2 regions of the Paenibacillus sp. 2KB_20 genome follow, and region 1 is predicted to be linked to the other one. Evidence: riboswitches for the same ligand, from Rfam matches in the RefSeq annotation. Region 1 holds a riboswitch; the other holds the start of a gene.
The links. Region 1 has a riboswitch for FMN ahead of AB4124_RS15180 (DMT family transporter). Riboswitches for the same ligand answer to the same signal wherever they lie in the genome.
Positions count from the first base shown of each region.

Region 2: linked by a shared signal. The riboswitch ahead of ribD (bifunctional diaminohydroxyphosphoribosylaminopyrimidine deaminase/5-amino-6-(5-phosphoribosylamino)uracil reductase RibD) and the one ahead of AB4124_RS15180 (DMT family transporter) in region 1 are both predicted to bind FMN.

Region 1 covers NZ_JBFRHH010000005.1:105,767-122,299, reverse strand. Annotated here, with positions in the region: gene AB4124_RS15205 (ABC transporter substrate-binding protein) at 1-464, opposite strand, end outside; gene AB4124_RS15200 (helix-turn-helix domain-containing protein) at 821-3,052, opposite strand; gene AB4124_RS15195 (hypothetical protein) at 3,246-3,455, shown strand; gene AB4124_RS15190 (choice-of-anchor I family protein) at 3,691-8,805, shown strand; gene AB4124_RS15185 (hypothetical protein) at 8,974-9,342, shown strand; FMN riboswitch at 9,573-9,739, shown strand; gene AB4124_RS15180 (DMT family transporter) at 9,875-10,855, shown strand; gene AB4124_RS15175 (RNA polymerase sigma factor) at 10,991-11,494, shown strand; gene AB4124_RS15170 (hypothetical protein) at 11,562-12,557, shown strand; gene AB4124_RS15165 (ABC transporter permease) at 13,102-14,067, shown strand; gene AB4124_RS15160 (carbohydrate ABC transporter permease) at 14,083-14,955, shown strand; gene AB4124_RS15155 (ABC transporter substrate-binding protein) at 15,005-16,533, shown strand, end outside.
Region 2 covers NZ_JBFRHH010000003.1:109,716-126,248, reverse strand. Annotated here, with positions in the region: gene AB4124_RS09895 (spore germination protein) at 1-526, shown strand, start outside; gene lysA (diaminopimelate decarboxylase) at 644-1,975, shown strand; gene AB4124_RS09885 (peptidylprolyl isomerase) at 2,186-2,617, shown strand; gene AB4124_RS09880 (acyl-CoA thioesterase) at 2,687-3,088, opposite strand; FMN riboswitch at 3,291-3,475, shown strand; gene ribD (bifunctional diaminohydroxyphosphoribosylaminopyrimidine deaminase/5-amino-6-(5-phosphoribosylamino)uracil reductase RibD) at 3,743-4,843, shown strand; gene ribE (riboflavin synthase) at 4,863-5,531, shown strand; gene AB4124_RS09865 (bifunctional 3,4-dihydroxy-2-butanone-4-phosphate synthase/GTP cyclohydrolase II) at 5,579-6,817, shown strand; gene ribH (6,7-dimethyl-8-ribityllumazine synthase) at 7,079-7,546, shown strand; gene AB4124_RS09855 (segregation and condensation protein A) at 7,612-8,403, shown strand; gene scpB (SMC-Scp complex subunit ScpB) at 8,372-8,977, shown strand; gene AB4124_RS09845 (DUF2953 domain-containing protein) at 9,167-9,847, shown strand; gene ytfJ (GerW family sporulation protein) at 9,820-10,269, shown strand; gene AB4124_RS09835 (D-alanyl-D-alanine carboxypeptidase family protein) at 10,506-11,687, shown strand; gene AB4124_RS09830 (nucleoside recognition domain-containing protein) at 11,751-12,383, shown strand; gene AB4124_RS09825 (spore maturation protein) at 12,390-12,923, shown strand; gene AB4124_RS09820 (N-acetylmuramoyl-L-alanine amidase) at 13,049-13,387, shown strand; gene AB4124_RS09815 (pseudouridine synthase) at 13,409-14,164, shown strand; gene AB4124_RS09810 (redoxin domain-containing protein) at 14,290-14,817, shown strand; gene resB (cytochrome c biogenesis protein ResB) at 14,814-16,517, shown strand; gene ccsB (c-type cytochrome biogenesis protein CcsB) at 16,504-16,533, shown strand, end outside.

The sequences.
Region 1 (16,533 bases):
TAGGAGCCGTCGACCTTGCTCAGTTCCTGTCCGACAAGTTTGTCCTCAAGTCCGCTCGCTTGAATCTTTTCGTCGAGATTCACGAAAGTGCCGCCGCTCTGCAGCGCATTATAGGTGGCAATATTCTCAGGGTATACCTGAACGATGTCCCCCTGTGTACCTGCCAGAATCTCCGTGGTCAGTTTATCCCAGTAATTCTCGTAGTCTGTGCCGTGAACTTTGATGGTGACGTTAGGGTGGGATTCATTATATTTGGCAATGAGCGCATCGATTGCCTTTTTATGAGGTTCTTCCGCATACACCGACGTCTCGAACGAGATCGTAATTTGATCACCTTCGGACGGGCCATTGCTTGCCGATGCCGGGTCTTTACCACCCGAGCATGCGCTTAATACGGTTGATAACGTAAGGGCTGCAGCGATAAGAGCCGTCCATCCCTTTTTCTTTCTGTTCTTGTCTACCATGCTAGTTCATCCCCTTCTGGCTTTTTAGTATTGTGGAAAGCGCGGTGAGGCGCCGTTCCTATGCCCTTAATAAAAACACCTGCTGCCAAGTCAGGACAACAAACACTTTTCGTAAAACAAACCGAAAGGTGAATACAGTGTCAGTGTAAACGTTACCGCGATGGCAATTTAAATAACACTGGAAATTGTATGTAATATTAATCACAAAAAACTTTTCTCTACGAGAAACTATTTTCTACTTTGCGGTGAAGGGCATCACTGCGCGGGTAGGAGCAACCAAGGCATGAACGGGAGAAGGCCGAGGGAGACTTTTATGTCCTCCTCGGCCTTCGTTTGATATCGGGGTCTGCGCCGTTTTATTTGCCTTTACGATAATCCATTGGGGGTACGCCGGTAATTTTTTTGAAAGTCCTGGCGAATGAAATCGGGCTGCTGTAACCGACCCGTTCCGTAATTTCTTGTACAGACAATGCGCTTTCCGTAAGGAGTCGTTTCGCTTCCTGAATTCGCAAATCGATCAAAAAGTCCACAAATTTCAAGCCATACTCTTCCTTGAATAATCTGCTCAGATATTTGCCGCTGATCCCGAATTTGTCTTGCAAGTAGTCAAGGGATAGTTCCGCTTTCGTATAATGCTTTTCAATATAAGCCTTAACCTCTTGTACGAGGTTTCCCTGGCTTCGCAGATTCCGCTGCTTATCCAGCCGCTCGGCAAATTGCTCCAGAAGCTGGAGCACCATCTGCGTCCAATCTTCCGGCAGGTCGATTTCTTTCTGAACCCGGTCGAGTGCCGGCAGCGTTTCCGTTTTCCAGAGCAGGTAGTATTCGTCATTCATACTGGAAGCCGTCTTGTTCAAATGGTACGTCAGGTAATGCAGTACGCTGCTTGCGCCCCGTCGGGATATGCCTTCTTCCAGCATATTCTGAAAGAGCGTCTGCATCTGTGTCTTCCACTTGACTTCTTGCAGTTGGAAGGCGTCAACGATCCGGTCGACCTGTTGAAAATAATGAAAGCTGTGATCCTTCGACAAGGCATCGGACGAATAAGGAATGATCATGGCACTTCGGTTTACGGGCTTCGTTTGCAGCGCATCCAATGCCTCGTGATAGGAATCATGCAGATTATCCGGATGCTCAACCGGCTCCCCGATGCCGACGGATACGGTGAACGATAAGGCATCGGCAAATCGGCGCTGGCATTCTTCGGTGAAGGAGAGTGCCTCGAATCCATGTTTCTCCGCTTGTGGCGATATGACCAAAATGCAAGCAAGCTGGTGCAAGGACACCCACAGAAGTTTTACCTCGCAGGCGTGATCCGACGCCGCTTCCAGGATGACCGTTTCAATGGCTTTTTGCTGGGAGCCATGCTGCTTCTGACCGTAGTTGGCGCTCCACTCTGAACGATGATCAATTTCCAGGACAAAAACCAATGGCTTGCCAAACAGCACAGGCAGGCCGTGCTTGGCTGCTTCCTTCTCCCATTCCTTCAGATCGAAAGAGCGCGTCCCTTCCAGCAGCTCGTACATGAAAAAATTTTGCTGAGCCTTCAAGTCCTCCTCAAACTGAAACTGGAACCTTTTATTCTGATCAATCATATTTTGCAATTTGGAATTGATGAATGTAAATTCGTTTTTATGGATTTCCTCCGGGACGTCATCCTTGGAGGATAGCTGCTGCAGCTGGTTGACCAGGCGCTGAATGGGTCTGTAATTTTGCAGCGTCACGTAGACGATCCAGGCAACCGAAACGGCACATAGAAGCAAACCGGCAATAAACCATATATTTGATAAGCTAATAATGAAATTGAAGGTATCCGCCCCTTGAACGCTGCTAACGATGCGCCAGCCCGTATACTCGGAATTCGCGTCTGACTGAAGGGCGCCGTTGTTGGTTACAGGCTTGCTTACAGAAGTCTTCGATTTTGCCATATCAAATAAGCTGTTCCCTTGGGTATCATACAGGCTGAGTATGCGGGAAGACGGATCGTGCATTTGAAGAAGCATTCCCTGCAAGGCGTCAGCGCTTACATTAACGACGATTAGCCCATGATGCTTCGAGAAGATGGAAACGCTGCGCGTCAATGAAACGACCGGCACCCCTTTGTCGGAGGGCAGCTCCTTGTATGATCTGATATCCGACCAATGGCTGTTGGGTGTTTCCAGCTTGGAGCGAATGAAGGCGTTATCGGCATATTGATCCAAGGGATAGCTCGTGCTTTCATTGAGGACTTGATTATGATCCGCTTGAACCATATAGATGGAATGAATCAGGGGGTTGGTCATTTTTAAATCGCGCAAAAGATTCATCACGTCCACCTGAAGGGGCAGATCCTTTTCCGTGCTTCTGGAGAAAAAGGATATGACCTTTCGATTACGCAGCATCTCGAGCGAAATTTTCTGATCCAGCGAAGACAACGACGTATCAATCATCAGCATCGCTTGTTGGGTTACGAAAGCATTGGAGCGCTCGGCATCCTGTCGGTTGCTCTCGCTCAATGATTGGGAAAAGACAAAAAATAAAAAGGCGGGGACGATCAGAAAGACAGGGATATACAGCATGAGCATCCGCGTAAACCAGTTACGATTCATGTTGGTTCCTCTTTCCTAGGCAAACATAAATGATATTCACACGTTATGGCCTCGAATAGTCATGAATTGATCTTCGGCTGTTATTCTTGTGAAGTGTTTGTTACAAATAGCAATTCTTATGTTAGTTTATCAGACATCATGTCGATTTGACTACAATATTGTCGGAAATGTGACAAAGAGGAAGACGCAGCAGATGGAGCCGAAGACGACATTCAGAGATATTCCCAAGGTCTTCGCGGTATGGCTTTTTAAGCAGAGGCGGAGATATACTTCGAACAAGAAGATGGAATGGATGGTTGAGCGGTTGATTCAGGGCTTTCTGCTCATGTGGGCCATCTTGTTCATACGTTGGTGTATATTGATAACCATAGCCACGATGAGGCATTTTGGAATCATTGATTAAAGGCGATGAGTAAGCGGGTAATTCTTCTGATAAGTGGAGTATCACAAAGCATATATGAAGGTAATTTCAAGGCGGCAGGTAGCTCGGACACAGCTGCCGCTTACAGAAGCCCGGCATGGCTGTCGCGGCTTTTTTTGCTGTGTAGCGTCCATTTTACACAAACCGTGACCTTTATTGAGGATGCGTTAACACTTCTTCCTTACACTTGAAATTAAATAAGGATAGAAGAGGGGATATGGAGTTGAAGCATAAAAGCATGAAAGTAGTCTCGCTGTTAATGGCGGCGGAAATCGCGATGGCCTCTCTATTTTCGGCGGGCACCGTGATGGCTGAAGAGGGACAGGAGATACTCCGGACGGCAAGCATGGAGACAGCATCACAAGATGCAACTGTCGCTGCCGTTCATTTCGGCATTACCGATAAAATTTTTCCGGATGCTCATGCAGAAGAAGCATATACGGTAACCGTTGATGTGTATGGCGGACAAGCACCGTATACGTTCTCGGCGACGGGTTTACCGGCAGGCTTGGACATTATGTCTGATACAGGATCTATTACGGGTACGCCTGCTGCTGGACAAGAGGGCGAATATACGGTTGAGGTAACGGTACAAGATAGTGCAGCCATACCTGCTACGGCTCAATCGACTGTGAAATTGCAAGTATTGGGGAAACGGCCTGATCCGGTGGCTGACAAGTTAGCCATGAAGATGATCGGGCATTATTCTGTAGGGACCTCCAATAAGGATGGCGGCGTTGCGGAAATTGTAAAATACAACAAGGATAACGGGAAGCTCTATCTGGTCAATGGTTCAACTCAGCCGGCTAGTCTCGAAATCGTGTCACTTGGCGCTGACGGCAGCTTGCTGAAGGACAAGCAGATCAATGTGGAAGACTTGGCAAGCACGGGCGGTTTTCTGTATGGGGACCTGACCAGCGTGGATATCAACACCAAGACGAAGCAGGTGGTGGTCGCTGTTCAGGAGCAGGATCATGCAAAAGCCGGCAAGGTTCTGGTACTCGACTATGACGGCGGTTTGATCGGATCTTATGAAACCGGCATCCAGCCGGACATGGTCAAGTATACTTCCGATGGCCGTTATATCCTGACAGCGGATGAAGGCGAGCCTCGTACAGAGACTGCTTCTGATCCGGAAGGAAGCATTACGATTATCGACACCCTATCGGGCGAAGTAAGTTATCTGAAGTTTGATGACCCGTCGATCATGGACGATCAGGTACATATTCGCGGACCTGTGGAAGCGGACGGGCAAATTCGCAGCACCGGAAACAAGGACGATGCTGTTCATGATCTTGAGCCCGAGTACATCTCGTTGTCCGAAGATGAGCAGACGGCATACGTCGCCTTGCAGGAGAATAATGCGATCGCCGTGGTCGATATCGCCGCGAAGCGTATTCAAGCGGTTAAGGGACTCGGGTATAAGGACTTCAATCAACCAGAGAATCAGCTTGACCTTCTGAAGGATGGACAAATCAAGTTTGAGAACGTTCCTTTTTACGGAATGTATATGCCTGACGGAATCGCGACCTATAGCGTGAATGGACAGCAGTACATTCTGTCCGCGAATGAAGGGGACGCAACAGGCTGGGATGAGCGAAGCAATGAAAGTAACATTGGCAAAATGAAACCTAATTTGAATCCGTTGTCTCCGGCAGCACAATTTCTGGCAGACAAAGGAACCACCTACGATAAGGTTGAAGTTGCCAGCGATATGGGCAATGAGGGACTGTACCTGTACGGAGGTCGTTCATTCTCCATATGGAATGCAGCCGATATGTCCCAGGTGTATGACAGCGGCAGTGATTTTGAGAAGATTACAGCCGAGCGTTTACCGAATCATTTCAATGCCAGCAATGACAAAACCGATCTGGACAGCCGCAGCTCCAAGAAAGGACCAGAGCCCGAATATGTAACGGTGGGTAAGGTAGGACAGAAGATGCTGGCTTTTGTCGGCTTGGAGCGCATTGGCGGGGTAATGACGTATGATGTGACGAACCCATCCGATCCGGCGTTTCTGAACTACATCAATACACGGGATTTTAACGGAGGGATTGCATCGGATTCCGGCCCGGAGGGACTGGACTTTATTCCGGCCGCAGACAGCAAGACAGGACGCCCGCTGCTGCTGGTTGCGAATGAGGTCAGCGGAACGGTGGCACTGCTGGAGCTTCAGGTGACCAAAATTACGTTGGATCACTCTTCGCTCACGCTGAATCCGGGCGGTTCCCCGGTACAATTGCAAGCGAGCGTTGATCCCGCTCAGGGCGGATCCAGCGAGCTGGCCTGGAGTTCCTCTGATGAAACGGTAGTTACCGTAGATCCGAACGGTCTGGTTGCACCGGTATCCGTAGGTGAAGCCGTGATCACCGTTCTGAGCAAGGATGGCTATGGATCAGCGGAAGTACCGGTTAAGGTAACGGATGGTTCGCCGGAAGGAGATCCATGGAAATTAACGGTTATGCATACGAACGATACGCATGCGCATCTGTCCGAAGTCGCCAGAAGGGCTGCGCTGGTTAAGCAGGTCCGCAGCGAGGGCGGAAACAGCCTGCTGCTGGATGCAGGGGATGTATTTTCCGGCGATCTGTATTTTACCAAATGGTTTGGATTGGCCGATCTGGCCTTCATGAACTATATGGGTTATGACGCGATGACGTTCGGTAACCATGAATTCGATCAAGGCACCAAGACGCTAGCAGATTTCGTAAGCAAGGCACAATTCCCGCTCGTCAGCGCGAATGTGGATCTTAGTCAGGATGCTAACATTTCGCACCTGATCCGTAAGCCGGCGGTGATCGATACCGATCAGCCTAAGACGACGGCAAATAGCGGGGTATATCCATATGTGACATTACTAGTTGACGGCCAGAAGGTCGGGGTATTCGGCTTAACCACTGAAGATACAGCCGAGACGTCCAGCCCGGGCAAAGATGTGGTATTCAACGAGGCGGTAACCTCAGCTCGTGCAACAGTGGAGGCGATGGAGCAGGAAGGACTTAACATCATCATCGGTCTGTCGCATCTGGGCTACGCCAAAGATCAGGCGCTTGCCGAAGCGGTTGAAGGCATCGACCTCATTGTTGGAGGCCATACCCATACGACGCTCAATGCACCGGAAGTGGTGACGGACAATGAACACGGAACACCAACCGTCATCGTGCAAGCGAATGAATGGGGGAAATACCTCGGCCGGGTCGACTTGCAATTTGACAAGGAAGGCAAGGTCCTCGTCGGAGAAGGCGAGCTCGGCGGCAAGCTGATTCCGGTGGATAGCAGTGTGGCAGAAGACAAGCAGGCCAAGGATATGCTGGCCCCTTATAATGCCGAATTAGAAGAGCTCATGAAGCAGGTAGTCGGTATAGCAGATGTTCTGCTGGACGGTAAGCGCGAGAATGTCCGCTCCAAGGAAACGAATCTCGGCAATCTAATTGCGGATGGCATGCTGGCAAAAGCCAAGGAGCTTAAGAACGCCGATATTGCCCTCACCAATGGAGGGGGTATTCGCGCCGCTATTGATGAAGGTGAAATCACGATGGGCGAGCTGCGCACGGTGATGCCTTTCGGAAACACGCTGTTTGTCATGGACGTCACAGGACAGCAGCTGAAGGACGGATTGGAAAACGGAATTAGCGGTGCGAAATTGGCCGATCTGCCGGGGAAATTCCCGCAAATCGCCGGGATGAAATTCAAATGGGATCCTAGCGCTCCGGCAGGAAATAAAGTGTACGATGTACAGATTATGAAGGGCGGAAGCTATAAACCCCTGGTATTGACCGAAACGTACCGGATGGCAACGAACAGTTTTGTGGCCAAGGGCGGGGACGGATATAAATCCTTTGCCGAAGCGATTGCCGAAGGGAAATATAACGAGGATCTGGGTTATCCGGATTATGAAATCTTCATGGAATACGTGACCAAGCTTGGCGGAAAGGTCTCGCCGAAGGTCGAGGGACGAATTACCGAGCAGAAGAAACCGGTGAATCCAGGTGACGGCTCCTCTCCGGGATCAGGTTCAGGATCAGGCGGTTCGGGAGGCGGTTCTGTAACACCGCCGACAACGCAGCCTAACCCTCCTTCCACGGGTGGAAATACATCATTGCCCAACGTAATGACAGGTAAGGATCTGAAAATAATCGCTGCAGGTGGAGCTGTGGACCACATTACGGTGAAGGAAGAGGCGTGGAAGAAGGCAGTTGCCGGATTGTCTGCGAACGGGCAGCAGGAACTCATTATTCGGGCCCCTGAGTTGAACCGTGCCGCTGAGCTATCCCTTTCGGCAGCAGGTCTGAAGCAGGCGATGGAACGGAATTCGAATACGACCCTGGTGCTGGAGACTGCACTTGGAGCGTTCCGTCTTCCGGTAACGGCTCTGCATTTGGATGAGGCTTTGAAGTCTGTACAAGGCTCCGGAAGCATCCAAGTGAAAATATCCATGACCCCGGCTGGTAGCAGCGTGGTGGATGCTATGACAAGCAAGGCAGCTTCCATGGGCGCCGTGATGGCTGCGAATGGAGCACTTCAGTTTGGCGTAGCGGTTGGCGTGCCGGGCGCAGAGCAAGAAGTAAAGGATTTCGGGAAGCGTGTGGTCAGTCGCATCCTGCCGCTGCCGGCAGGAACAGCTCCGAATTCGGTCACTGCTATAATCTATGACGCCGATGCAGGAACCTTCCGATTTGTACCGGCTGCAGCGACGACATGGAACGGTAAATCGGCCATCGAAGTGAAGCATGCCGGAAACGGCATTTATGCACTGCTGCAGTACAAGAAAACCTTTGCGGATCTAAACGGACACTGGGCGAAAGCGGAAATCGAATCTATGGCTTCCAAGCTTCTCGTGAACGGAGTTAACGCTAACTCGTACGCACCGGGCAAGGTAATCACGCGAGCAGAGTTTACGGCTATGCTGGTCCGTGCGATGGGACTTAGTCCAGTTATCGAGAGCGGAGCATTCAAGGATGTCCAGGATGCCTCCGCGTATGCCGGCGAGATCGGCGCAGCGTTGCGTTACGGCTTGATCGAAGGCGGCACAGATGGTGTTTTCTCACCAAATGCCGGCATGACCCGGGCAGAAATGGCTGTGATGATTACCCGGGCTATGGAAGCGGTAAGTCCGACAAGCCTGCCATACCAGGGCGCGAATGCTGGTAATGAATTCAAAGATCAGGCATCCATCCCTGTCTGGGCGGCTGCCCATGTAGCCAGTCTTACTGAGCAAGGCATCGTGCAGGGTGATAATCAGGGTAATTTCGGAGCACTCGATTTGGTTACCCGTGCACAAGCAGCACTTGTTCTGAAGCGGACTTTGGCAGCATTGAAGTTCATGAACTAAGCGAAGCGGGAATACATTAGAAATTATAAGACCGTCCTTAAGGTTGATCGGAAACCTTTCGGGCGGTTTTTTATATCTAAGTCATTTGTGAGCGATTAAAGAGAAGTGTTCAGGCATCCGATAATTGAAGTAAGGGTTAAAATAACAATTGGATAAGGATGTGAGTTCATGCGCGTTGAGTCAGCATATACATACTGGAGTCCTGTGAAATCGAAGAAAGCCGAACCAGCCCAAGAAGGGTTTGAACAGCTGTTCCAGAAGAACAAGAAGGAAGAAGAGGGCAAGGGAAAGATGGTAACCGTTAGAGAAGGCGGTTATTTGCGTCAGTATATGGTTCGGCCGGATGGGAGCAAAATGCTATTAAGCGAGACGAAGCAGTTCGAGAGTGAAACCGCCGCCAGTTCAACAGATCTATCGATGGCGTTGCCTCGAGCAGGCGGAATGAGCCTCAATACCAAGGAAGCTCTCGATCTGTTATGCCTCCAGGCTGGGGCAGTCGGTACCCGGTCCATCTTCAAGGTATTCGATATAACATAAAAGGAAAATGGCAAAAAATCATACTGGTAACAAATCGATACTTGCTGTATAATTCTCAGTAAGTCTTGGTTGAACGTGAGATTTTTCATTGTATTTAAGTCTAATTTCATTTATTTTGAAAATAGATGTATTTACATGAAAGGATTCATGTTATAATTCAATTCATCAACTAAGCTTATAGGGATTATCGGTTAATTAGTATGGATGCATGACAAAAATAAAACATGAATATGGATCTTCGGGGTAAGGTGAAATTCCTAACCGGCGGTGATGGTTCGTTCCGGCGTGAACGAAACTCAGCCCGCGACTCGCTGCGTTCTGGCACGAACATGAATGCAGCGACTGACTTGGTGCAATTCCAAGGCCGACGGTAAAGTCCGGATGGGAGAAGATCAAAGATGAGTTTGCCGTAGATGGGAAATTTTCCATTCGACGCAGGCTTATTTGATCAGCCCCCGTATACGTCGACACATGTCGATGGCGGGGGCTTTCTGCTAGTAAGACCTCCGTATTCAAGACAGGAGAGGGCAAGATGAGTAATATGAATACAGGGGTCAAAATGAAACCCTATGATTCCGACGCACAGGCAAGTCGACGTTTTAAGGGAGGGTTCTGGCTTGTCGTTTTGGGAGCCGCTCTGTGGGGCGTAGACCCGTTATTCCGGGTCATTCTGCTCAAGAATCTGACTTCGGCTCAGATCGTTTTGCTTGAACACATCATTATATCCTTGATTGCAATCCCTGTATTGTGGAAGAACCGCGAGGAACTAAAAGGCCTTGGCTGGAATCATGTCGGCGCGCTGCTGTTTATATCCTGGGGCGGCTCGGCATTGGCTACCGTATTGTTTACGATGGGGCTGTCGAGCGGCAATCTGAATGCCGTCCTGCTGCTTCAGAAGCTTCAGCCGCTGTTTGCCATCATTTTGGCCAGCTTACTTCTGAAAGAGAAGCTTCCGCGCCATTTCGGGATACTGCTCATTATCGCTTTGGCGGGCACGTATTTACTGACCTTTGGCCTAACCCTTCCGATTGGCCATTGGAACGAGTTTATTCAAGTTGGCAGCCTCTTGTCCTTAGGTGCGGCAGCCCTGTGGGGCGGTTCAACGGTCATGGGGCGCCTGATGGTAGGCAAACTGAAATACGAGACGGTAACCTCGCTGCGTTTCGTGCTGGCACTGCCGCTCCTGACCGTCATTACATGGAGTGAGGGGGCAGCATGGAATATGCCGGCCTGGAATACCGGGGCATTTGCCTTGGTATCACTGAACCTGATCGGTCAGGCATTGCTGCCGGGTCTCCTGAGTTTGCTGGTTTATTATAAAGGGTTAACCACGACCAAAGCCTCCGTGGCAACACTTGCGGAATTGAGTTTTCCTATGGTGGGCGTGCTCATCAACTGGATCGTATTCCAGCAGATCGTGACAGGTCCTCAGCTTCTGGGATTCCTGCTGATCTGGATCGTACTGTTTATCATTTCCAGACAGCAATCCGAAGCTTCTCCACAATTACAATAATTTCATAAAAGTTTGCAAAAAATGCCGGTCCGAAATGGATCGGCTTTTTTGTCGTTACAAAGCTGCCCAATGGACCTGTCGCCCTTGCAAAGGGATCATTTTTTCGAAAGATGTGTAGGGTTTTTGGAATTATAGGTGTCTTATATAGTAGCACCGGATCTATGGCTTGGTTCAACAAAACAGATGGTTATAAAAGGGGGGAGGGTCCATGGAGGATCGGACATTGCTGGATGGGAGGAAATCACCGGTGACGTGCTGGTCAAGCTGTGGACAGACGGGTCCACAATCATGCTGCGCGGAGATAGTCTCAAGCCTTATCTGGCCATCGCCGCGCGTAATCATACTTTGAATGTTTTACGAAAAAGACAGCGGGTCATTGAATCCGAGTTGGAAGATGATGCCGTTTCTTGCCCCTCAGCGGAGGCATTGGCTATTCTCCGGCAGGAGAAGGAAACGATAAGCGGCATGGTGCAGGGTATGGGCGAACCGGATCGCGAAATATTCATCCGCAGGTACTTCTACTTGGAGAAAGTCCGCGATATTGCAAGCAGGCTGAATATGCAGGAGAAAGCCGTCACCGCTCGGATCCGCCGGGCAAGGGACAAACTGCGCATTCATTATGAAACCGAGAATCCGTAGGATTTCTATAAGGATCGTGTCTATAGGAGTGAAGCTTCAAATCGATAGCGAAAGGGGATGGAGGCAAGTGAAGCGGCGAATTGTAGATATTATGGCCAATATCGACAATCAGGAGCTGGACAATCTCCTCCTTACGGAGGAAGAGGAACGCGAGTTGACGCAGCAGATCAGTATGGAACGAATCAAGAACCGAGCGATGAACCGTATTCAAGAGGAGGAAACGATGGTGTTTAAAAACAGGAAAGTAAAAAAATATAAAGCGAGTATCGTTATCGCTGCGGCGATGATTATGATACTTAGCACGACCGCTTTTGCGAGCCAATACATGGATAGTTTGAAGCAGTTCTTCGGTCAATCCGCGTCCATTGCGGAAGATGAGCGATCACCCATACAAGGAAGTGATACCGTGTCCGGGGTGACCATGAATGTTGAAGAAGGCATATATGTCGGTAACAGCGGCTATTTGGTTGTCAGCTTTACGAAAGAGGATGGTACGCCATTCCCAGCGGGTGTTTCGATACCCGGACTTGAACTGAAAACGGAACATAATGTGAATTATATGGTGGGGCAGCAGCTTCTTGACGATAACAAAAAGCTTGTCGGCGTATTTGAGATGGATGCGATGAGTGACCTCGACGGGTTAAAGGCACGGATTACAGCCGATCGAATCACGGCAGCGGACGACACCCATACCTTCGAAGGGCCATGGGATGTTAAATTCACCATTTCTCCCGGCAAGCAAAGAGAGCAGAGCCTGAATCTGACGATTGATGAGGGTGAGGAAGCACTGTCTCTCAGCACTATTAGCGTATCTTCCATCGGTGTGGCCATCGAAGGCAAGCGTACGGACGGTGAGCTGGATAAACTGCCGGAATACACGCCGGAGGTTAAGGTCACCGCCGCGGACGGATCAGAACTGATCCTTCATGCTAGCTCGACAAGTACGACAATGAGAGGGTTTCAATGGCTGTATAATCTGGACAGCAAGAATAACCTTGTTTTTCTGGGGGATATGGATATCAAGAGTATCAGCATTGACGGCAACGTGACGGAGCTGAAGTAAATCTTGAGCTGGCAAGGGGGAAACCTCGAGGGGCAGAAGCGAAGACTTCTGCCCTTTATGCATGATGAATACCTAGGCAGGAATGGAATCCGAAAGCCGTGACGCAACAGGCCATAGCCTGAATGCGCTCACGGCTTTTTTTTAGGCATGGGATCGAATTTTATACATGAGAAAAAAATGTATTGAAATTGTAGAAAACGTCCATTAAAATGAAACTAACTACCATACTAGTTATACTAGTATGGTGAAAATAACTCTCTACATAGGTGGGAGAAGCCGCTGGTTCACTTTGTCAGTCAAACGTTCAAGATACGGGAGTCTATTTTTTGAACATAATTGTAAGCGTTTAACATTGGAGGGGGGATTAATAGAGGCCGGATATTACCCATTATTCTGCCGTAACAGTAGCAGCCTGTTTATAGCCGCAATAAATGAAAGCGATTTCATAACGAGAGTTGAATGGAGATGGATAATGAAATACGGCCGTATTCCATGAATGAAGAGGTATGAGAAGAGGCCATACGGAATGGAGTGAATAACGTCGATGGAGCCAAAAGTTGTAAATCATTCTTTGCCAGCAGTGAAAACAGCAAAGAAAACACCCAAACTTAAAACCGTCGCTGCCCTGGTCCGGAAGGATTGGCAGCTGTATTCCCTGTTGATTTTGCCGGTTATGTACCTGCTCATTTTTAAATACGGACCGATGATTGGCAACGTGATCGCTTTCAGGCGATTTATGCCCGGAGGCAGCATCTACGGGGAGAAATGGGTAGGACTCCACTATTTCAACATGTTTGTCCATGACCCTGCGTTCTGGAACGTGTTCAAGAACACCCTGCTTCTTGGTGCGTTGTCCTTGCTCTTTACGTTCCCGGTTCCCATCATCTTTGCACTGCTGCTGAATGAGGTGAAGAGCAAGCGATTCAAGAAATTCGTCCAGACGGCTTCTTATCTCCCGCACTTTTTGTCCATCGTGATCGTTGCCGGGATGATCCTGCAATTGACGTCGGTTAATGGCTCTGTTAACTCGCTTGTTGAGTTCTTTAATGGAGAACGAATCAATTTCATGCAGCGCGCCGAGTGGTTCCGGACGATCTATATCTCTTCGGAAATATGGCAGGGCATGGGCTGGGGCGCGATTCTGTATCTGGCCGCATTAACGACGATTGATGAATCCCTGTACGAGGCGGCGAGGATCGACGGGGCTAACCGCTGGAAGCAAACGCTGTTTGTCACGATTCCGGGTATCCTCCCGACAATTGTGACGCTGCTGATCCTGAATATGGGAGCGTTCCTCGCGGTAGGGTTCGAGAAAATATTGCTGCTGTACAATCCGGTCATCTATGAGACGGCCGACGTCATCTCGACTTACTTGTACCGGGTCGGTCTCGTATCAAACAACTTCAGTTATGCTACAGCCATCGGATTGTTCGAGTCCGTGATCGGACTTATATTGGTCTTCTCCGTGAATGCGATCTCGCGAAGACTGACGGATCGAAGCTTATGGTAAGGAGGGAGCGCCTATATGAAGGAATCAAGATCCTATAAGGCATTCAAAGTGTGCAATGCCATTATTCTGCTGTTCGTTGTCTTCATCACGCTGTACCCCTTCCTGAACGTGGTTGCTCAATCCTTCAGCAGCGAGTCGTACATCAACTCAGGGAAGGTGAACTTAATTCCCAGAGGCTTCAATATCGATACCTACAAAACCGTGACCAAAGACGCCATGTTCTGGACGAATTACAAAAACACCGTCGTTTATAGCGTGGTTGGCACTGCGATATCCATGTTCTTAACAACGATCTTTGCTTACGCCTTATCCAAGAAAAGGTTAGTAGGCCGCAAGTTTCTGACGATGTTTGCCGTGTTCACGATGTTCTTCAATGGAGGGCTGATCCCGAACTATGTGCTCATTAACAGCCTCGGCTTCAGCAACTCGATCTGGGCCATTGTAATCCCGGGAGCTATCAGCATCTACAATATGCTCATCATGAAATCCTTTTTTGAAAATATGCCGGAAGAGCTGGAGGAAGCCGCGGCCATTGACGGCCTGAACACCTATGGCATGCTGTTCCGGATCGTGCTGCCCTTAAGCAAAGCGGTGATCGCGACCATGGTCCTCTTCTATGCAGTCGGGCACTGGAACTCCTGGTTTCCGGCCTTTCTGTACCTGGATCAGAAGGAACTCTTCCCGGTCACGATTTATTTGCGGAACATGATAGCGGGCGCGACAGGCGTGACTTCCGCAGGCGCCACTTCTGCCGATAACTTGACGCAGATATCCGCCAATATCAAATCGGTGACCATGGTACTGACCATTTTGCCGATATTGACGATTTACCCGTTCGTGCAGCGATATTTCGTAACCGGCATCATGCTTGGGTCCGTAAAGCAATAGGATTATCCATCCGATTGGCCATTATTGATATTTTGGGGGGAATAGGAAAATGAAAAAAAGTCCTCGTTCGTTTGCTGGCAAAGCTTTATTAATATCGTTGATTGTTGCGGTATTGGCGGCGTGTACCGATAAAACAGGCGGCAAAGAGGCCGAGAATCAAGATAAGGGCGCCATGGAAACTTACGCGGTAGGCGATACGTTCAAGGCGACGGAGCCCTTCGATTTGTCCATCCTTTACAGCGACCAGCCAGCTTATCCTTACAAGCAGGACTGGATGCTTTTTGCTAAACTAAAAGAAATGACAAACGTGACCTTGAAGCCGACGATCGTGCCGATGAGTGATTACAGTCAAAAGCGCAGTCTGCTGATCAGCTCCGGTGACGCTCCGCTGGTCATTCCGAAGACTTACCCCGGGGAGGAATCCGCGTTTGTGGCTTCCGGTGCAATTCTGCCGATTAGCGATTACATTGATCTGATGCCGAATTTCAAGGCCAAGATCGAGAAATGGGATATGGAGAGCGAACTGGAGGGACTTCGCCAAGAGGACAAGAAATATTATGTGCTTCCTGGCTTGCATGAGGCGGTGTGGCCGGACTATACGCTGATCGTGCGTACGGATATTTTCGAAAAGCATAACATCGCGATTCCGACCACCTGGGATGAGCTGTATACGGCCATGAAGCAGCTGAAGCAGGATTACCCGGACGTTACGCCGTTCTCCGACCGCTTCAAATTCAACAGTACGCTGAACATCGCGGCTACGGGCTTTGGCACCAAAGGCGGATGGGGTTACGGCAGCGGACTTACGTATGAGGAAGACACGGATGAATTTGTGTATACGGCAGTAACGGATGAATATAAGGATATGCTGGCCTACTTCCACAAGCTGGTGGATGAAGGATTGCTGGACAAAGAGAGCTTTACCCAGGATGACGATCAGGCTGTGCAAAAGTTCGTGACCGGCAAATCCTTCATCATTAACGGCAACTCCCAGACCGTGGTCCAGCACCGTAATGATATGGACAAAACGCTGGGCGAAGGCAAGTATGCAATCAGCAAAATCACGGTTCCCCGCGGCCCGGCAGGCCAGCTGATGTCCGGCAGCCGACTCGAGAACGGAGTGATGATCTCTTCCAAGGTGAAAGAGAGTGAGCACTTTAAAGCCATCCTGCAGTTTATCGACTGGCTCTATTACAGCGATGAGGGACAGGAATTTACGAAGTGGGGCGTAGAAGGCGTGACGTATACCAAGGAAGGCGGCGTACGCAAGCTGATGGACGACATTAACTACAACGGACTGAATCCGAAGGGAACGAAGGATCTGCGGATCGAGCATGGCTTCTCGGGCGGGGTGTTTGCATACGGCGGTACAACCGAGCTGCTTCAATCCATGTTCAGCGAGGAAGAGCAGCAGTTCCAGAAGAGCATGAGCGAAACGAAAACCGTCGTGAAGCCGGAGCCGCCGATTCCGTACTCGGTCGAAGAACGCGAGCGAGTGACGCTTTTGAGCACGCCGCTGAAGGACTACACGGATCAGAACACACTGAAGTTCATTCTGGGCGACCGCGATCTCGCCGA
Region 2 (16,533 bases), on a different contig from region 1:
CATCGGTCCGCATGAGAACGCTAAAATTCCGATTATCCTGCAGTTTCTGATCGTTGAATTCGGCGTGGATCTGCTCCGTTTGGCTGCCGTTCATACACCGACACCGCTTGCATCGGCGATGGGGTTGATCGCTGCGATTTTGATCGGCGATATCGCTGTTAAGACCGGATTGTTTGTCAATGAGGTCGTCCTGTATATGGCGGTTGCGTCCATTGGAATGTACGCGACCCCGAGTTATGAGCTGGGACTTGCCAACCGGATTGTCAGACTAATTCTGCTGCTCGCCACAGCTTTGTTCGCGGTGAAAGGCTTTGTCATCGGGACGACGCTTCTGATTCTGCTCCTGGCAACCCACCGTTCCTATAACTCATCTTATTTGTGGCCGTTTATACCATTTAGTGCAAAAGCGATGGGCGAAATTTTGTTTCGCAAACCGCTGCTTATGTCAAGAAGACGGCCGGCTCTCAACAAAACACGTGATAACACGAAGATGGGCCCTGAAATGAATCCGAGAGGCGAGCATTAACAATAACACAAATGTTGTGTTGAAAAATCCATTTTGATTACCTTCCGTTGTCTGCTATACTGTGAACAATTATTCGATTACCCTATTTTGAATCAATGGATCGGAGGAATTGTAAGCATGTTTTTACACGGTACTAGCAAGATTAACGATCAGGGGCATTTGGAAATCGGCGGGTGTGACACATCCGATTTAAAAGCTCAATATGGAACACCACTATATATTGTAGACGAGCAGTCGGTCCGTAATCGCTGCCGGGAATACATCGATGCCTTCAAGGCGTCCGGTTTGAAGTTCCAAGTCGCGTATGCCAGTAAGGCGTTTTGCGTGATGGCTATGTGTCAATTGGCTGACCAGGAAGGGATGTCGCTTGACGTTGTTTCCGACGGAGAGCTGTACACTGCACTTGAGGCCGGATTCCCAGCGGAACGGATTCATTTCCACGGAAATAATAAAACGCCGGAAGAGATTGAGATGGCGCTGGATGCGGAAATCGGCTGTTTCGTTGTCGATAACGTAGTTGAACTGCATATGCTGCAAGCGATTGCTGCCGAGAAGAACCGGAAGGTCAACATTTTGCTTCGCGTGACACCGGGAGTTGAGGCTCATACGCATGAGTATATCTCAACAGGCCAAACGGATTCGAAATTTGGCTTCGATATCGGCAACGGCTCCGCTTATGAAGCGGTAAAGCTTGCCGAGGCTCAAGCGAATATTCATTTGATGGGCATTCATTCCCATATCGGCTCCCAGATTTTTGAGGTAGAAGGGTTTCAGATGGCTGTTTCACGCGTTGCAGAATTTGCAGCCAAAGTCAAGGCGGGACTCGGCATTACGTTCGAGGTTGTAAATCTTGGCGGCGGATTTGGAATCCGATATGTGGACGGGGACACTCCGCTTCATGTATCCGACTACGTAAAAGCGATTACGGATGCGGTGAAGACCCACTTCGCCGGCATTGACAACACGCTCCCTGAAATTTGGGTAGAGCCGGGGCGCAGTATTGTCGGTGAAGCAGGCACCACCCTTTATACGGTGGGCACAAGCAAAGATATTCCCGGGGTCCGTAAATACGTTGCTGTAGACGGCGGAATGACGGACAACCCGCGTCCGGCGCTGTACGAATCAAAATATGAAGCGCTGCTCGCGAACCGGGCGAATGAGAAGCCGGAAGAAACGGTATCCATTGCCGGCAAGTGCTGTGAGAGCGGAGACATGCTGATCTGGGATCTGGAGCTTCCGAAGGTAGCAACAGGCGATTTGCTGGCCGTATCCTGCACAGGCGCATACAACTATTCCATGGCTAGCAACTATAACCGGATCCGTAAACCTGCGGTTGTATTCGTGAAGGACGGACAGAGCAAGCTGGTGGTACGCCGCGAGTCGCTCGCGGACATCATCAGCCACGATGTAGTGCCGGCAAGTGTAACCAAAGAAACCGTAACGAACTAAACGGATGTTTGTTTTACGGCTCTAATATCCTAGAGGGCCCGCCAATGCCACCGGCTGCGGTCAGGGCTCTTTGGCATGCCTTGGACTTGATATGGAATGTGCAAACCGGGACAAGATCATTTTGCTTCGAGGCTCAATTCATAGTAAACTATAGAATGCATTGTAAAAAAATCGATTGAAGCGTTCTAATAACGGAAGGAGATAACACATATGGCTAAAAAAGCAAAGATCACATTGGAGAACGGCAAAGAGGTAGTGCTGGATCTGTTTGAGAATGATGCACCGAACACGGTAGCTAATTTTGAGAAATTGGCAAACTCCGGGTTTTATAACGGTCTTGTATTCCACCGCGTAATCCCTGGGTTCGTAGCTCAAGGCGGTTGCCCACAGGGAACGGGAACAGGCGGTCCTGGCTATACCATCAACTGCGAGATCAACCCTAACAAGCATGAGCGTGGAAGCTTGGCCATGGCGCATGCTGGCCGCAACACGGGCGGAAGCCAGTTCTATGTATGCTACGAGCCGCAGCCGCATTTGGACGGACAGCATACGGTGTTCGGTAAAGTTGTTGAGGGCATGGAGTACGTGGATGCATTCAAAGGCCGTGATAAAATGGAAAAAGTAGAAGTATACGAAGCATAAAAATAGCTTCTGTTCAGGACAGGCTCACTCTTAAGGGTGAGCCTGTTTTTATTGTTATTCCGGTAGGAGTTACGCAGGGTCGGGAAATAATTGACGAAGCTCTTCCGGAACAGGCCGGCTTTTACGAGTATGTACATCCATCGCCACACTGGTAACGGCGGCATCCGCGCAAAGCTCTTCCTGTTTGTTGTAAATCTTCTGAAGCAGCACATAACTCGTACGACCCATAGAATGCGGTTCGGTCACGATGGTCAGCCGTTCGCCTTGGCCGCACTCCTTGCGGTAATTGATGTTGATATTGACGGTAACGGTCTGGACGCCAAGCCGTTTCAGCATATCATATTGAAGACCTCCTGCTTCATACCATTCCTCACGGCCCCACTCCAGATATTCCAGGTATTTGGCGTTGTTTACATGTCCGTTCACGTCGATTTCCGTAGGACGGACGATAATGTCCAGCGAAGTTTTCATCCCAGCTCGCTCCTTTTTAACTGTATCTAGTTCCCGTGTTTATCCTACTAAACTGTTCTCTCTATGGGGAGTATTCTCCTTCTGGAGTCCATACACATATTGGTGAATAAAGTTATAAACTTTAAAAAAGTTAGTTGTTTTTTCTTGCAATTATCAAAAGGTGGTGATAAGATTCTTCATAAGATCAAACAATTTCATATGTTTTATCCTTCGGGGCAGGGTGAAATTCCCTACCGGCGGTGATGAACGCAGTGATTGAGCTTTTGAAAGCAGATGGCTGTGTCTTAGTCCGTGACCCGGATACGCGTGTGTTGGTTACACACCGTATGCGGTGGACCTGGTGAAAATCCGGGACCGACAGTATAGTCTGGATGGGAGAAGGAGTGAGAGACACATAAGCAACATGTGCTATTTGTGTCTATGCACACAACGTGATATGCGTTATGTGCAGGTTTTCACATGCAATTCAAATCTGTGCTCGCGATGATTGGATGTCGCCGGTAACGGATTTGGGTCGTTTGTTATAGGCAAAACCTGCATTTATGACGGTTATTTAGTGTGTCAATGATTAACTCCTATCAAGCCCTGTTAAGGATTCCCTGAATCTTTGGCAGGGCTTTTTTATGTGAACATTGGGAAAGGGGCATGTTTACCATGGATATCGTCAACGATGAATTCTATATGTCACTTGCGCTGGACCTGGCTGAACGTGCTCAGGGTCAAACCGAGATAAATCCGGTGGTTGGCTGTGTCGTTGTTAAGGATGGCGCGCTTGCAGGGGTGGGAACACATTTGGAGCGCGGAACACCGCACGCTGAGGTTCATGCCCTGAATATGGCTGGCAGCAAAGCGGCGGGAAGTACGGTGTACGTGACACTGGAGCCCTGCAGTCACTATGGTACGACGCCGCCCTGCAGCGAGAGGCTGATTGCCGAGGGTGTTCAGCGAGTGGTTGTTGCTTGCGAGGACCCTAATCCTCTGGTTGCGGGCAAAGGGATTCAAATGCTGCGCGCAGCGGGAATTCGGGTTGAGACCGGTGTCCTTAAGGAACGTGCGCTTCGCTTGAACGAAACCTTCATTAAGTTCATTACGACGGGTCAGCCCTTCGTAACGTTAAAGACAGCCAGCACGCTGGACGGAAAAATCGCATCAAAAACCGGCGATAGCAAGTGGATATCCAATGAAGAATCAAGAGAGCTTGTGCATACGCTGCGTCATCGCCATCAAGGCATCATGGTTGGCGTGTCAACAGTTATCGCGGATAATCCGAACCTGACAACGAGACTTGGCGTGAAAGGTTTGCATCCGATTAGGATCATCGTGGATTCCAGCCTGCGAATCCCGCCCGACAGCCATGTCGTGACAGACGGATTGGCGCCAACGTGGATCTTGACGACGGAGAAGGCCGATGAGACGAAGCGGATCGGGCTGGAAGAGCTGGGCGTTCAGGTCATCCCCTGCGGGCCAGGTCCACGTGTGGATCTGAAGGTTGCGCTGGCGAAGCTGGGACAGAAGGGGATTGCCTCCATTTTGCTGGAAGGTGGCGGTACTCTAAATGGCTCGATGCTGGAACAAAAGCTGGTGGATCGGCTCATCCAGTTTATCGCCCCTAAGATTATCGGCGGGTATGATGCACCTGGAAGTTACATGTTCAGCGGGTATGAACAGATGGACCAAGCGATTATGCTGACAGGACTTGAGACGGAAAGACTGGGCGACAATATTTATGTCACCGGGATTCCGGTCTGGAAATAAGGAGAAAGGAGGGAAGCCTGTGTTTACTGGATTGGTTGAGGAGATCGGCGAAATGAGGCGTATCGGACGGAAAGGCGAAGCCATGCTGCTGAGCATTTCCGCTAGCCGGATCATGGATGATTTAAAGCTGGGGGACAGCGTATCCGTTAATGGCGTCTGCTTGACAGCCACAACGATTGACAAAGGAATATTTACGGTCGATGTGATGCCGGAAACCTACAGAAATACGAACCTTAAGGAACTGCAGCCAGGCGGAAAGGTGAATCTGGAACGGGCAATGGCGGCCGGAGGTCGATTTGGAGGCCATATCGTTCAGGGGCATGTGGATGGCGTCGGCGTCATTCGGAATGTGCAGGCAGATCAGAATGCCGTGGTATACGAGATTGAGCCCGCGAGTGGGGATGTATTCAAATATATCATTCCGAAGGGCTCCGTCACACTGGATGGAATCAGCTTGACCGTTGTCAAAACAACAGATTCCTCCTTTACGGTATCCATCATCCCCCACACGCTGGCGGAGACGGTGCTGGCATATAAAAAAGCAGGCGATACGATTAATATCGAATGCGACATTTTGGGAAAATATGTAGATCACCTGCTGCATTACGGCTCAGAAGGGGCCGGGAGCAGAGGCGGGACAAAACCGGGAATCAGCAGGGATTATCTTGCAGAGCATGGATTTGCCTAAGCCGAGTGCTTCACATAGAGTCTCCATGAGAAGAAGGAGGAGTAGCGATGGATGAGCGCTTTTCATTTCATACAATCGAAGAGGCGTTAACCGATTTGAAGGAAGGCAAGGTCGTCATTGTCGTAGACGATGAAGACCGTGAGAATGAGGGCGATTTTATCGCATTAGCTGATATGGCAACTCCGGAGGTCATTAATTTTATGATCACCGAAGGCAGAGGGTTGGTATGTTTGCCCATGACGCAGGCCAGAGCTCAGGAGCTCGACCTCAAACCGATGGTTACCCAAAATACGGATTATCATGGAACGGCCTTTACGGTCTCCATTGATCATAAGGATACCACGACAGGCATCTCGGCCTATGAGCGGTCCATCACCGTCAAAGGTATCTTGGATTCGAATGCATCTGCATCCGATTTCCGAAGACCGGGTCATATGTTCCCACTGATCGCAAAAGATGGAGGCGTCCTGCGCCGGGCAGGGCATACGGAGGCCGCTGTCGATCTTGCCAGATTGAGCGGGTCCTATCCGGCCGGTGTCATCTGCGAGGTGATCAAGGAAGACGGCACAATGGCACGGCTGCCGGACCTTGTGGAGATTGCGAAGAAGCATGATCTGAAGCTGATCAGCATCAAGGATCTGATTCATTACCGCAATGAAAAAGAAAAGCTGGTCCAGCGAGAGGTAGCTGTGCGGTTGCCGACCGATTTCGGCGTGTTTCAAGCGGTTGCCTACACCAACGACGTGGACAATAAAGAGCATGTAGCTTTGGTAAAAGGGGAGATCGATGGGAATGAGCCTGTCCTCGTACGCGTGCATTCCGAGTGCCTGACGGGAGATGTGTTCCACTCCCATCGCTGCGATTGCGGTCCCCAATTCGAGGCGGCCCTCCGCCAAATCGATGAAGCGGGCAGAGGCGTTCTTCTCTACATGCGCCAGGAGGGGCGGGGCATCGGCTTAATCAACAAACTGAAAGCCTACAAGCTCCAGGAAGAGGGACTCGACACTGTAGACGCCAACCTGAAGCTCGGCTTTGCGGCAGATCTGCGTGATTACGGCATCGGAGCCCAGATCCTGAAGGATTTGGGGATCAGAAAGATCCGGTTGCTGACAAACAATCCACGCAAAATCAAAGGCCTCGAAGGATACGGCTTGGAGGTGGTCGAGCGCGTTCCGATCCAAATGCCGGAGAACGAGGATAACACGGGCTACCTGCATACCAAGCAAGCCAAGCTCGGACATATGCTGAAATTCAACGATATTGAGCAGAACGAGAGCACCAATTAATCACCACATAACAAAAGGTCAATCATGTGGGGAGGTTTGCCTCATGGAACGACCCAGCGAAGAGGACGGAATGCTGCTGGAGAAGCGGTAGCGGTCGCCTTTAAATCCTGATTTCTTCCCTCCAGAAAATAGATCATGAAATCAGGAGTTAACAGCGATCGGAAGCAGCAGCCGTCAGCGCAGCGGGCAACCACATCGATGTTATCCCAAATCCCATGTTTGACCTTATATAAACTCCAAACCGAAAGGAAGTTTTCCATCATGGCAACTATATTTGAAGGTAAATTAGTATCCGAGGGATTAAAGTACGGTATCGTCGTAGGTCGTTTCAACGAGTTCATCACCAGCAAGCTGCTGAGCGGCGCACTGGACGCATTGAAGCGACACGGCGCACAGGAGAACGAAGTGGATGTCGCGTGGGTGCCGGGAGCGTTTGAAATCCCGCTCATCGCCCAAAAAATGGCAGAAAGCGGCAAATACGATGCAATCATCACCTTGGGAACCGTCATTCGCGGCTCTACCACGCACTATGATTATGTGTGCAACGAAGTGGCCAAGGGGGTATCCGCAATTAACCTGAAGACCGGTGTACCAACGATTTTCGGTGTCGTCACGACGGAGAATATCGAACAAGCCGTGGAGCGTGCGGGAACGAAGGCTGGCAATAAAGGTTGGGATTCCGCGATGGCAGCCATCGAGATGGCGAACTTGACGAAAAGCCTAAAATAGTGCTTATTTAATGTAGTGCTCTTTTTTAGAGCACTGCATTTTATTTTTTGGCGGGAGGATTCACCGTGACCGTATTATACAAGCTGGAAACGTTTGAAGGACCGCTCGATCTGCTGCTGCATTTGATTGATAAAGCGGAAATCGACATCCAGGATATTCCCGTCAGCGAGATTACCGAACAATACATGGCCTATTTGCACAACATGCAGGAGCTGGAGCTGGAGATTACGAGTGAGTTTCTGGTGATGGCTGCAACGCTGCTGTCTATAAAAAGCAAGTTATTGCTTCCGAAGCCTCCGGTTATCGAGATGGACGAGTTTGATTTTTATGAAGAAGATGACATGGATCCGAGATCAGAGCTTATTGCCAAGCTGATCGAATACCGCAAGTACAAAGGCATCGCCCGCCATTTGCATGAGAAGGAATGGGAACGCAGTTTAATTTATTCCAAGGAAGCCGAAGACCTCACGCCTTACATGCCGGAAGTGGAAGAGAATCCGGTGCAAGGATTACATATTTCGGATTTGATCGCTGCTTTTCAAAAAGCATTAAGCAAAGCAGTCAAGCGCACATCGTATGCCCGCATTCAGCGGGATGAAATATCGGTTAAGGACCGGATTCGTCAGGTCATTGATGCCCTGGAGGAGGTTGGGCCGGGAGGCAGGATCCTGTTCTCCAAGCTGCTTCACGAAGAGATGGTACGGCATGAAATCGTGGTAACCTTCCTGGCCATTTTGGAACTGATGAAAATGAAGCAAATTTTGTGCTACCAAGAGAAGTTGTTTGAAGATATCGTCATGGAGTGGAGAGGGGAAGGACGCATTGATGGATTATCCGAAGCTGAAATCGATTATTGAGGGGCTTCTGTTCCTGTCGGGAGAAGAGGGCTTGTCGGTTAGGCAAATTGCTGAGATCACCGAGCAGTCGGATGGCCTGGTTGGCGAAGCGCTTGAGGACATGAAGGAAGAATGGGAGCGTTACGAGCGGGGGATTCAGATCGTACAGATTGCGGGGAGCTACAAAATCGCTACGCTGGCCGAACATGCTCCGTATTTTGAGCGCCTGGCGTATTCGCCTTCCCGTTCTTCCTTGTCACAAGCCGCACTCGAAACACTCTCCATCGTTGCCTATCGTCAACCGATTACGCGTGTAGAGATTGAAGACATCCGCGGCGTCAAGGCCGAACGGGCGATCCATACGCTGGTAAGCAAAGGACTGATCGAGGAAGTCGGACGGGCCGAGGCGATTGGCAGACCGATTTTGTATGGAACAACCAAGTCTTTCCTGGAATATTTCGGACTTGCCAATATCAAGGAATTGCCGGAGCCGTCGCAATTTGAGGATAATGATAACTTGGAAGAGGAAACGCAGCTGTTGTTCGATAAGCTTGATGGTCGTCAACTTACGTTTGATGATGTAGAGGAAAGTTAGCCATTATACAACACAATAGGCTGTAATAGAATCCTGGGCGTGGAGAAATCCACCGTCCGGGATTTTTTAATGTCACTTGCGAAAGTTTGAAATCAGGGACATGGAATCGTTTCGCATCATTTGGGGGCACTTTTGCCATACTAAGCCAAGCGGATTACATTTTACTAAGTACGTTTTGGGGGTTACTTCGTGAGGGTATGGATCTTTCTGGCGGTCGGTTTGGTCGTTCTCCTCATCGTATTGCTGGTCGTTGTGCTGAGCTCCAAGGTAACGATTAAGCTGGATGTGGTTCTAAGAAAAGATGAATATAAATTGTTGGCGGAAATTAAAATGATCTTCGGATTGATTACGCGGAAATATGAAGTCCCCTTTCACCTGGCAAACGGTGGGATCGAGTTTAAGAAGGAAACCGTTCCCGTAGAGCAGGGGATTCCCCTCCGTTCGAAAGAGCAGGAGGATCCTTCAAGCAGAACTATTCGATACAGGGACTATGCGCGGGTATTGTGGTCTACAAAAGGTTTCAAAAAATGGACGAGAAAGACGATGGCGGCCGTTCATCTCATGGATGTGCGCTGGTCAACCCGGATTGCGCTTGAGCATGCGGCCGATACAGCGGTAGCGACCGGGCTGCTGCATGGCATCAAGCATACGCTTCTGGGATGGATGTCGTATCGCCTGATCATGGAAGAGATGCCCCAAATCGATGTGGTGCCAATCTTTAACGGTCCGCCGCAAATTTCCACAGAGCTAAACTGCATAGCGAAAATCTCCTGCGGAAAAGCTATGTATGCTGGACTGGTACTTATAGTTCGCGTGTTAAAGGTGAAAGGAGGAATTAGATCATGGCAGAACACCCTATTCAAGGCTTGATGCAAACGGCTATGGAAAACATCAAGGGAATGGTGGACGTTAATACGATTGTAGGCGACCCGGTGAATACGCCTGACGGCAGCGTTATCCTGCCAATCAGTAAAGTGGCTTTTGGTTTCGCTGCCGGCGGTAGCGACTACAACGTTGAGGCGGGAGGCACACACTCAACTACCACGAACGGGACGCATCACGATCACAGCGCCCTTCCTTTTGGCGGCGGTAGCGGCGGTGGCGTGTCCATTCGGCCGATTGCTTTCCTGGTCGTGGGTAAAGAAGGAGTGCACATCGTGCCGCTCGACAATCAAACCCATCTGTTTGAACGGATTATTGATGCGACACCGTTTTTACTCGATCAAATCCAGTCGATGTTTCAATCAGGCAGCAATGCCGCGAACGACACCACGCCTCCGCCTGCGTACTGATGGAGCAAGCAAATCCCTTTCGTTCACAACGAAAGGGATTTTTGCTGTGAAGATTAGTGGATTTATAAGCTTTCAGCCGAGGCTAAACTCAAACCGTTGATTGCTGGAAAAACTTCACTTTAATGGGGGGCGGTCTTGGTGAAAGTACGTCGACAGACGTTTCTATTGCGAAATGGACATACCTTTAGCGTGAACGACATATACTTGTACAAGATTTCTGAACACCGGAGGATAAGATGATGAAAATGAAATGGACGAACTGCAAGTCTTTGTTATCCATGTTAATTGCCATAAGCTGCTTGCTGGTTACGGCTGTCCCCGTGCATGCAGATCATGAGAATGGCCCCGCCAATCATGCGCAGGCAGCTGCACTGATTGATGTCACTTCCGGCAGAGTGCTGTACAGTAAGAACGGGGACGAGCGTTTAAGAATCGCTAGTCTGACCAAGATCATGACAGCCATCGTGGCAATTGAACACGGCAAGCTGGACGATCGTGTCAAGATCTCCAAAAATGCTTTTGCCAAAGAGGGCTCCTCGATCTTCCTGAAGCTTGGTGAGGAAATGAGGCTTGAGAATCTGCTGTACGGCTTAATGCTGCGATCAGGCAACGATGCCGCGACGGCCATTGCCGAACATGTCGGGGGGACGGAAGAAGGCTTTGTGTTGCTGATGAACGAGAAGGCGGCCGGGCTCGGCTTGACGAACTCGCATTTTATGAATCCCCATGGACTGGATCATGATGAACATTACTCTTCTGCTAATGACGTAGCCAAACTGACGGCCTATGCCCTCAAGAACCCTGTCTTTAGCGAGATTGTCAAAACCCCGACCAAGAAAGCGCCCAATCCGAATGAAGCGTGGGACTACAAATGGGATAACAAAAACAAGATGCTTCGTTTCTACGAGGGGGCGGACGGCGTCAAAACCGGTTACACCAAAAAAGCATTCCGCTGCCTGGTGAGCTCTGCCACCCGAAACGGTCAGCAGATTGCGGCGGTCACGCTGAACGACGGCAACGATTGGAATGATCATTCCAAGATGCTGGATTACGGATTTGCCCATTTTCCACTGAAAAAGGTTACGGAGAAAGGGCAGAAGATCCAGGGCTATCCACTCGTCACGGGCAGTTCCTTTACGTATGCGTTCGCGCATGATGAGGAAGCACGCTTGGTGAAGAAACTGGTCCTGCATAAAGCGAGCACACCCGACTTGTCTTTCGGACTACGGGGTCATATTGAACTGCTGCTCGATAATGTCAGCATCGGCAAAATTCCAGTCTATGCGGAAGGAAGCAAGCTTCCTGAAGTCCCTGAGGTCTTGCAGAAGTCAAGAAGCACATCCGGACCACTCGGTTCGTTGTCGCTGTGGCAGTCTGCAGGAGAGGTGCTTAGGCATCTGTTCAGGGCCAAATCATAACTAGCCTTCGCTAAAGAGATCGTGGATTCTCACGGAGCGGGGGCAGCAAACGGGGGCGAAGAGATGATCAATTTGATTTGGATGGGGATGATACTGATCGGCGTTTGCTTTGCGGCAGTGAACGGGAATATCGAAAGTGTTACAAAAGCCGCATTTGACGGAGCCCAGACGGGAGTGACTGTCTCCTTCGGTCTCATCAGCATACTGGTGTTCTGGCTTGGCATGATGCGCCTGGCAGAGGACGCGGGCCTGCTGAAGAAGGTTGCCAAGCTGCTGGGCCCGGTTGTCCGCTTCCTGTTCCCGGATGTACCGAAGAATCATCCCGCTATGGGATATATACTGTCTAACATGAGCGCCAATTTGTTCGGTCTGGGCAATGCGGCAACTCCGATGGGAATCAAAGCGATGCAGGAGCTTCAGAAGTTAAACCCGGATAAGGAAACAGCTTCTCCGGCGATGTGTACGCTGCTTGCATTAAACACGGCCAGCATTACGCTGATACCGACAACGCTAATCGCAATCAGGTTAAATTATGAGTCCGCTAATCCTTCGGAAATCGTCGGTACCACGCTTTTGGCCACTGCGATTGCAACGGCGGCCGCCATAATGGCTGACCGATGGTATCGAAGACGGACGATACGCCGCCAGAAGCCGCCGGGAATCGGTACAAGCCTGAACCCGGATGTGAAGGGGTGATGAGGGTTGCTATCATGGATTAATCTCGTATCCGCTTGGTCTATTCCCATTATTATCGCATTCATTCCGCTTTATGCTTATACGCGCAAAGTGCCCGTATATGAATCGTTTGTGGATGGAGCCAAGGACGGCTTCTCCACAGCGATTGGGATTATCCCGCACTTGGTCGGCATGATGGTTGCCATTAGCGTATTTCGGTCTTCCGGTGCGCTTGAGTTTTTTGTGGGTTGGACGGGCCCCTTTCTGCAATCGCTAGGCGTACCGAGCGAGATTTTGCCTTTGGGAATTCTCAGGCCGTTGACGGGCACAGGCTCTCTCGCTTACACGACTGAGCTGATCCGCGCATACGGTCCGGATTCCATGATTGGCCGAATTGCTTCGACCATACAAGGAAGCACGGACACGACTTTGTACGTTCTGACCGTCTATTTTGGCGCCGTGGGTATCCGGAATGGCAGGTATGCGCTGAAGGTGGGGCTGTTCTCCGATTTGATCGGTTTTATTGCGGCGATTGCCGTATGTCTGCTGGTGTTTGGATAATTAAGACATGCGGGCTGTCTGAGTAAGACGGAGCGTTTTTTCTATGTAACATGACGTATGCCTATACCCTCGATTCCATCGCGTCATATACTGCTGCAGTTACAAATTGTAGTAGGGGTGATGCAATGGAATTCGAGGGTTTTGTTATTCATCATACCGTGTGCGAGCGGGAACCGCTGAACTGGGATTTTAAAATCCATCAGGACGGCTCGGTCTCTTCTTCATCCATGCTGGTTCAGCCGGGACAGATTCACATCTGTCTTGAGGGCGACTTCAATATTGGCTACCAGTCCATGTCGCTGGACCAGAAAACACAGCTGTTCACCGCCAGCAAAATCATTTTGGAGCTATCCAGACTCCATGATATTTCCCCGTTATACTTGTTTCCTCACTCCGACACCTGTCCCGGGGCACATTTTCCATGGAACGCGCTTGTGATTTATCCTGTCGATGGTTATCATTAGGAATGAGGTGACCTAACGAACATGGAGAGATTACAGAAAATTATGGCACAGGCCGGAGTCGCTTCCCGCCGCAAGTGCGAGGAATTGATTCTTGAAGGCAAGGTGCAGGTAAACGGAGAGACCGTTACCGAACTCGGCACGAAGGCCGATCCAGCCCAGGATATCATTACGGTTTCAGGCAAACCGATAAAGAATGAGAAAAAGGTATACATTATGCTGAATAAGCCGAAGGGAGTCATTACAAGCGCTTCTGATCCCGAAGGCCGAAAAATTGTATCGGATTATCTCAAGGGCATTAAAGAGCGGGTATATCCGATTGGACGTTTGGACTATGATACAGAAGGACTCCTGCTGCTGACCAATGACGGCGAATTTGCCAATCTGCTCAGCCACCCTAAATATCATGTACCCAAGACTTATTTGGCTACCGTGAAAGGGGTGCCCCATGGCACCGAACTGGACAAGCTTCGCCAAGGGATTATGCTGGAAGACGGCATGACGTCTCCTGCCGAGGTGGAGTATAAGGATGTGGATCCGGATAATAAACAATCCGTCATATCGATTACCATTCATGAGGGCCGCAACCGTCAAGTGAGAAGGATGTTCGAAGCGATTTCCCATCCGGTAACGCGATTGAAGCGTATATCTTACGGTGATCTGCTGCTGCAAAATTTAAAACGGGGCTTGTACCGCCATTTGACTGCGGATGAAATCAACCAGCTTTTGCAGATGGCGAAAGCCGCTAAGCCGGGCGGGAAACCGAAGAGAAAACGTTAAACCCGACACATAATATTCAAAATGGCGAGCGGCGTTTATGACAAATTTCGTTATAATTGTTCATAGGATGTTCACACCCGTAGTATACGATATGATGAATGTCATAGAAAGGAAGCTGCTGCTTTATGGGCAAATCAAAGAAAAGCGTACAGATTGTGATTCTGCTTGCCATTATCCTGATCGGAGTGTACGCCGTTGCAACCGTTGTATTCGGCTCTGATGAGGTTCCCAAAGTGGGTCAAAAGGCAGCGGATTTTGAACTTCTAGGCATGGATGGCGGCGTACATACCATGAGTGAATACCAGGGTAAGGCCAGGGTGATTAATTTCTGGGGCACCTACTGTCCGCCATGCGTGCGGGAAATGCCGGCTCTACAAGCTCAGTGGGAGAAATGGAGCAGTCAAGGCGTTGAGATCATCGGAATTAATGTGGGAGAGAACAAAATGACCGTTGAGAATTTCGTTGCTCAAACCGGCGTGAAGTTCCCCATACTGATGGATCCGAAACGGAATGCTGTTGCCAGCTATGGGGTTGGGCCCATGCCAACCACCTTTTTTGTTACGGCCTCTGGCAAGATTGACCATATTCGTATAGGCGAACTGGATTTGAACACCCTTGATAAACAAATTGAACAGTTGGTGAATGCGAAATGAGTCAAGGTCCCAAGCCTTTGATCCAGAACACGAAGTGTGATTGTGGACACCAGAATCCAACGGGGACGGTCCTCTGCGAGGCTTGCGGGAAGCCGCTGACCGAGGAAGCGGAGGCCCAGCCGATTCTGGAAATGCGGTATGACGGCGTTGCTCGTCGATCACAGAAAGTAAACCCCGGTATGATCGATAGGGTATGGAATTTCTTTTCTTCGGTAAAAGTAGCAATATATCTGATATTGCTTACCTTGATCGGCTCCTCGCTGGGGACCATCTTTCCGCAGGAAAGTACATTCCTTAATATTGACCCCTCAGTTTATTACAAAGAGGAGTACGGACAGCTGGGGCATATTTATTACTTGCTCGGGCTGTCTCATACATACACGTCATGGTGGTTCGTGCTGCTGCTTGTCATGATCGGCGCATCGCTTGTCATTTGCAGTCTTGACCGGGTCCTGCCCCTGTACAAAGCGCTCAGCAGACAGCGGATTCCGAAGCACATGTCCTTCCTTACCCGCCAGAAGGTGGTATACCAAGGGCATGTTGATGAAGACGGTGCCGACTGGGTTGAACGGGTGAAGCCAATCATTAAAAAGAAGGGTTACCGAGTGCGAACGGATGGCGGAACCCTACTGGCAGAGAAGCAGCGGTTCAGCCGCTGGGGCCCCTATGTTCTTCATATCGGTCTGATTGTTTTCCTGCTTGCAGTTCTTGGACGGAATCTTCCCGGACTGCATATGGACGAGCACATGGCTTTCCCTCAAGATGAACCGGTGCACATCAAGAACACCAGTTACTATTTATTGAACGATGGCTTTAAGGTGGAGTTCTACACCGAGGACGATATGCCTGAGGAATTCAAAGGCAAGAATAAAGTACTGCCGAAGGAGTTCCAAACCCAGGCGATCCTGTATATGTGCGAGGCCAATTGCGACGATTTTGATAAAAAACCTCAGCTCGTGGAATTGACACGCCATAATATCGAGGTGAATCATCCTCTTAATTACAAAGGGTTAAAAGCTTATCAATTCGATTATGATCTGACCCCGATTCTCCGTTCGGTTTCGCCGGTGCTGATTAACAGTAAGAACGGGAAGGAATACGGCAAAATCACCTTGTCGATCGACGATCCTCAAAGAGAGTATCAGGCGGGAGAATATACGTTAACGCTTACACAATCCTTTACCGATTTTGGACTCGGCGATAACGGCAAACCGGTAAACCTGTCACCTAACCCGAATGCGCCTGCATTCTTATTTCTGATTAAGGGACCTGAACTGCCGAAGGAAGGCATTCAATACTTCTACTTCCCTAAACAGATTGACAAGGAACGCTTTAATCAGGAAGCGATCAATGCACAGCTGGCGGGTGGGGAAGCGCTCGTACAACTGGATGTACGGAGCATGGACGATGTGGACTTTTCGGAATCTACGACTTATCTGAATATTCGTGTGGATAAAGCCATGCCGTTCATTTGGATTGGTTGTTTTATCGGTATGCTCGGCCTGATCATGGGCTTTTATTTCACCCATCGCCGGATCTGGCTGCGTATTGATAACGGAACGCTGACCCTTGGCGCACATACGAACAAGAACTGGTTTGGGCTTCGCAAGGAGATCTCCGCGATCCTCAAGCAAATGAATATCGAAGTCGATGAAAAGTCATTGGAGAATAACAGGGGGACTAAGCATGAAACTAATTGATTTTAGCGGCAACGCA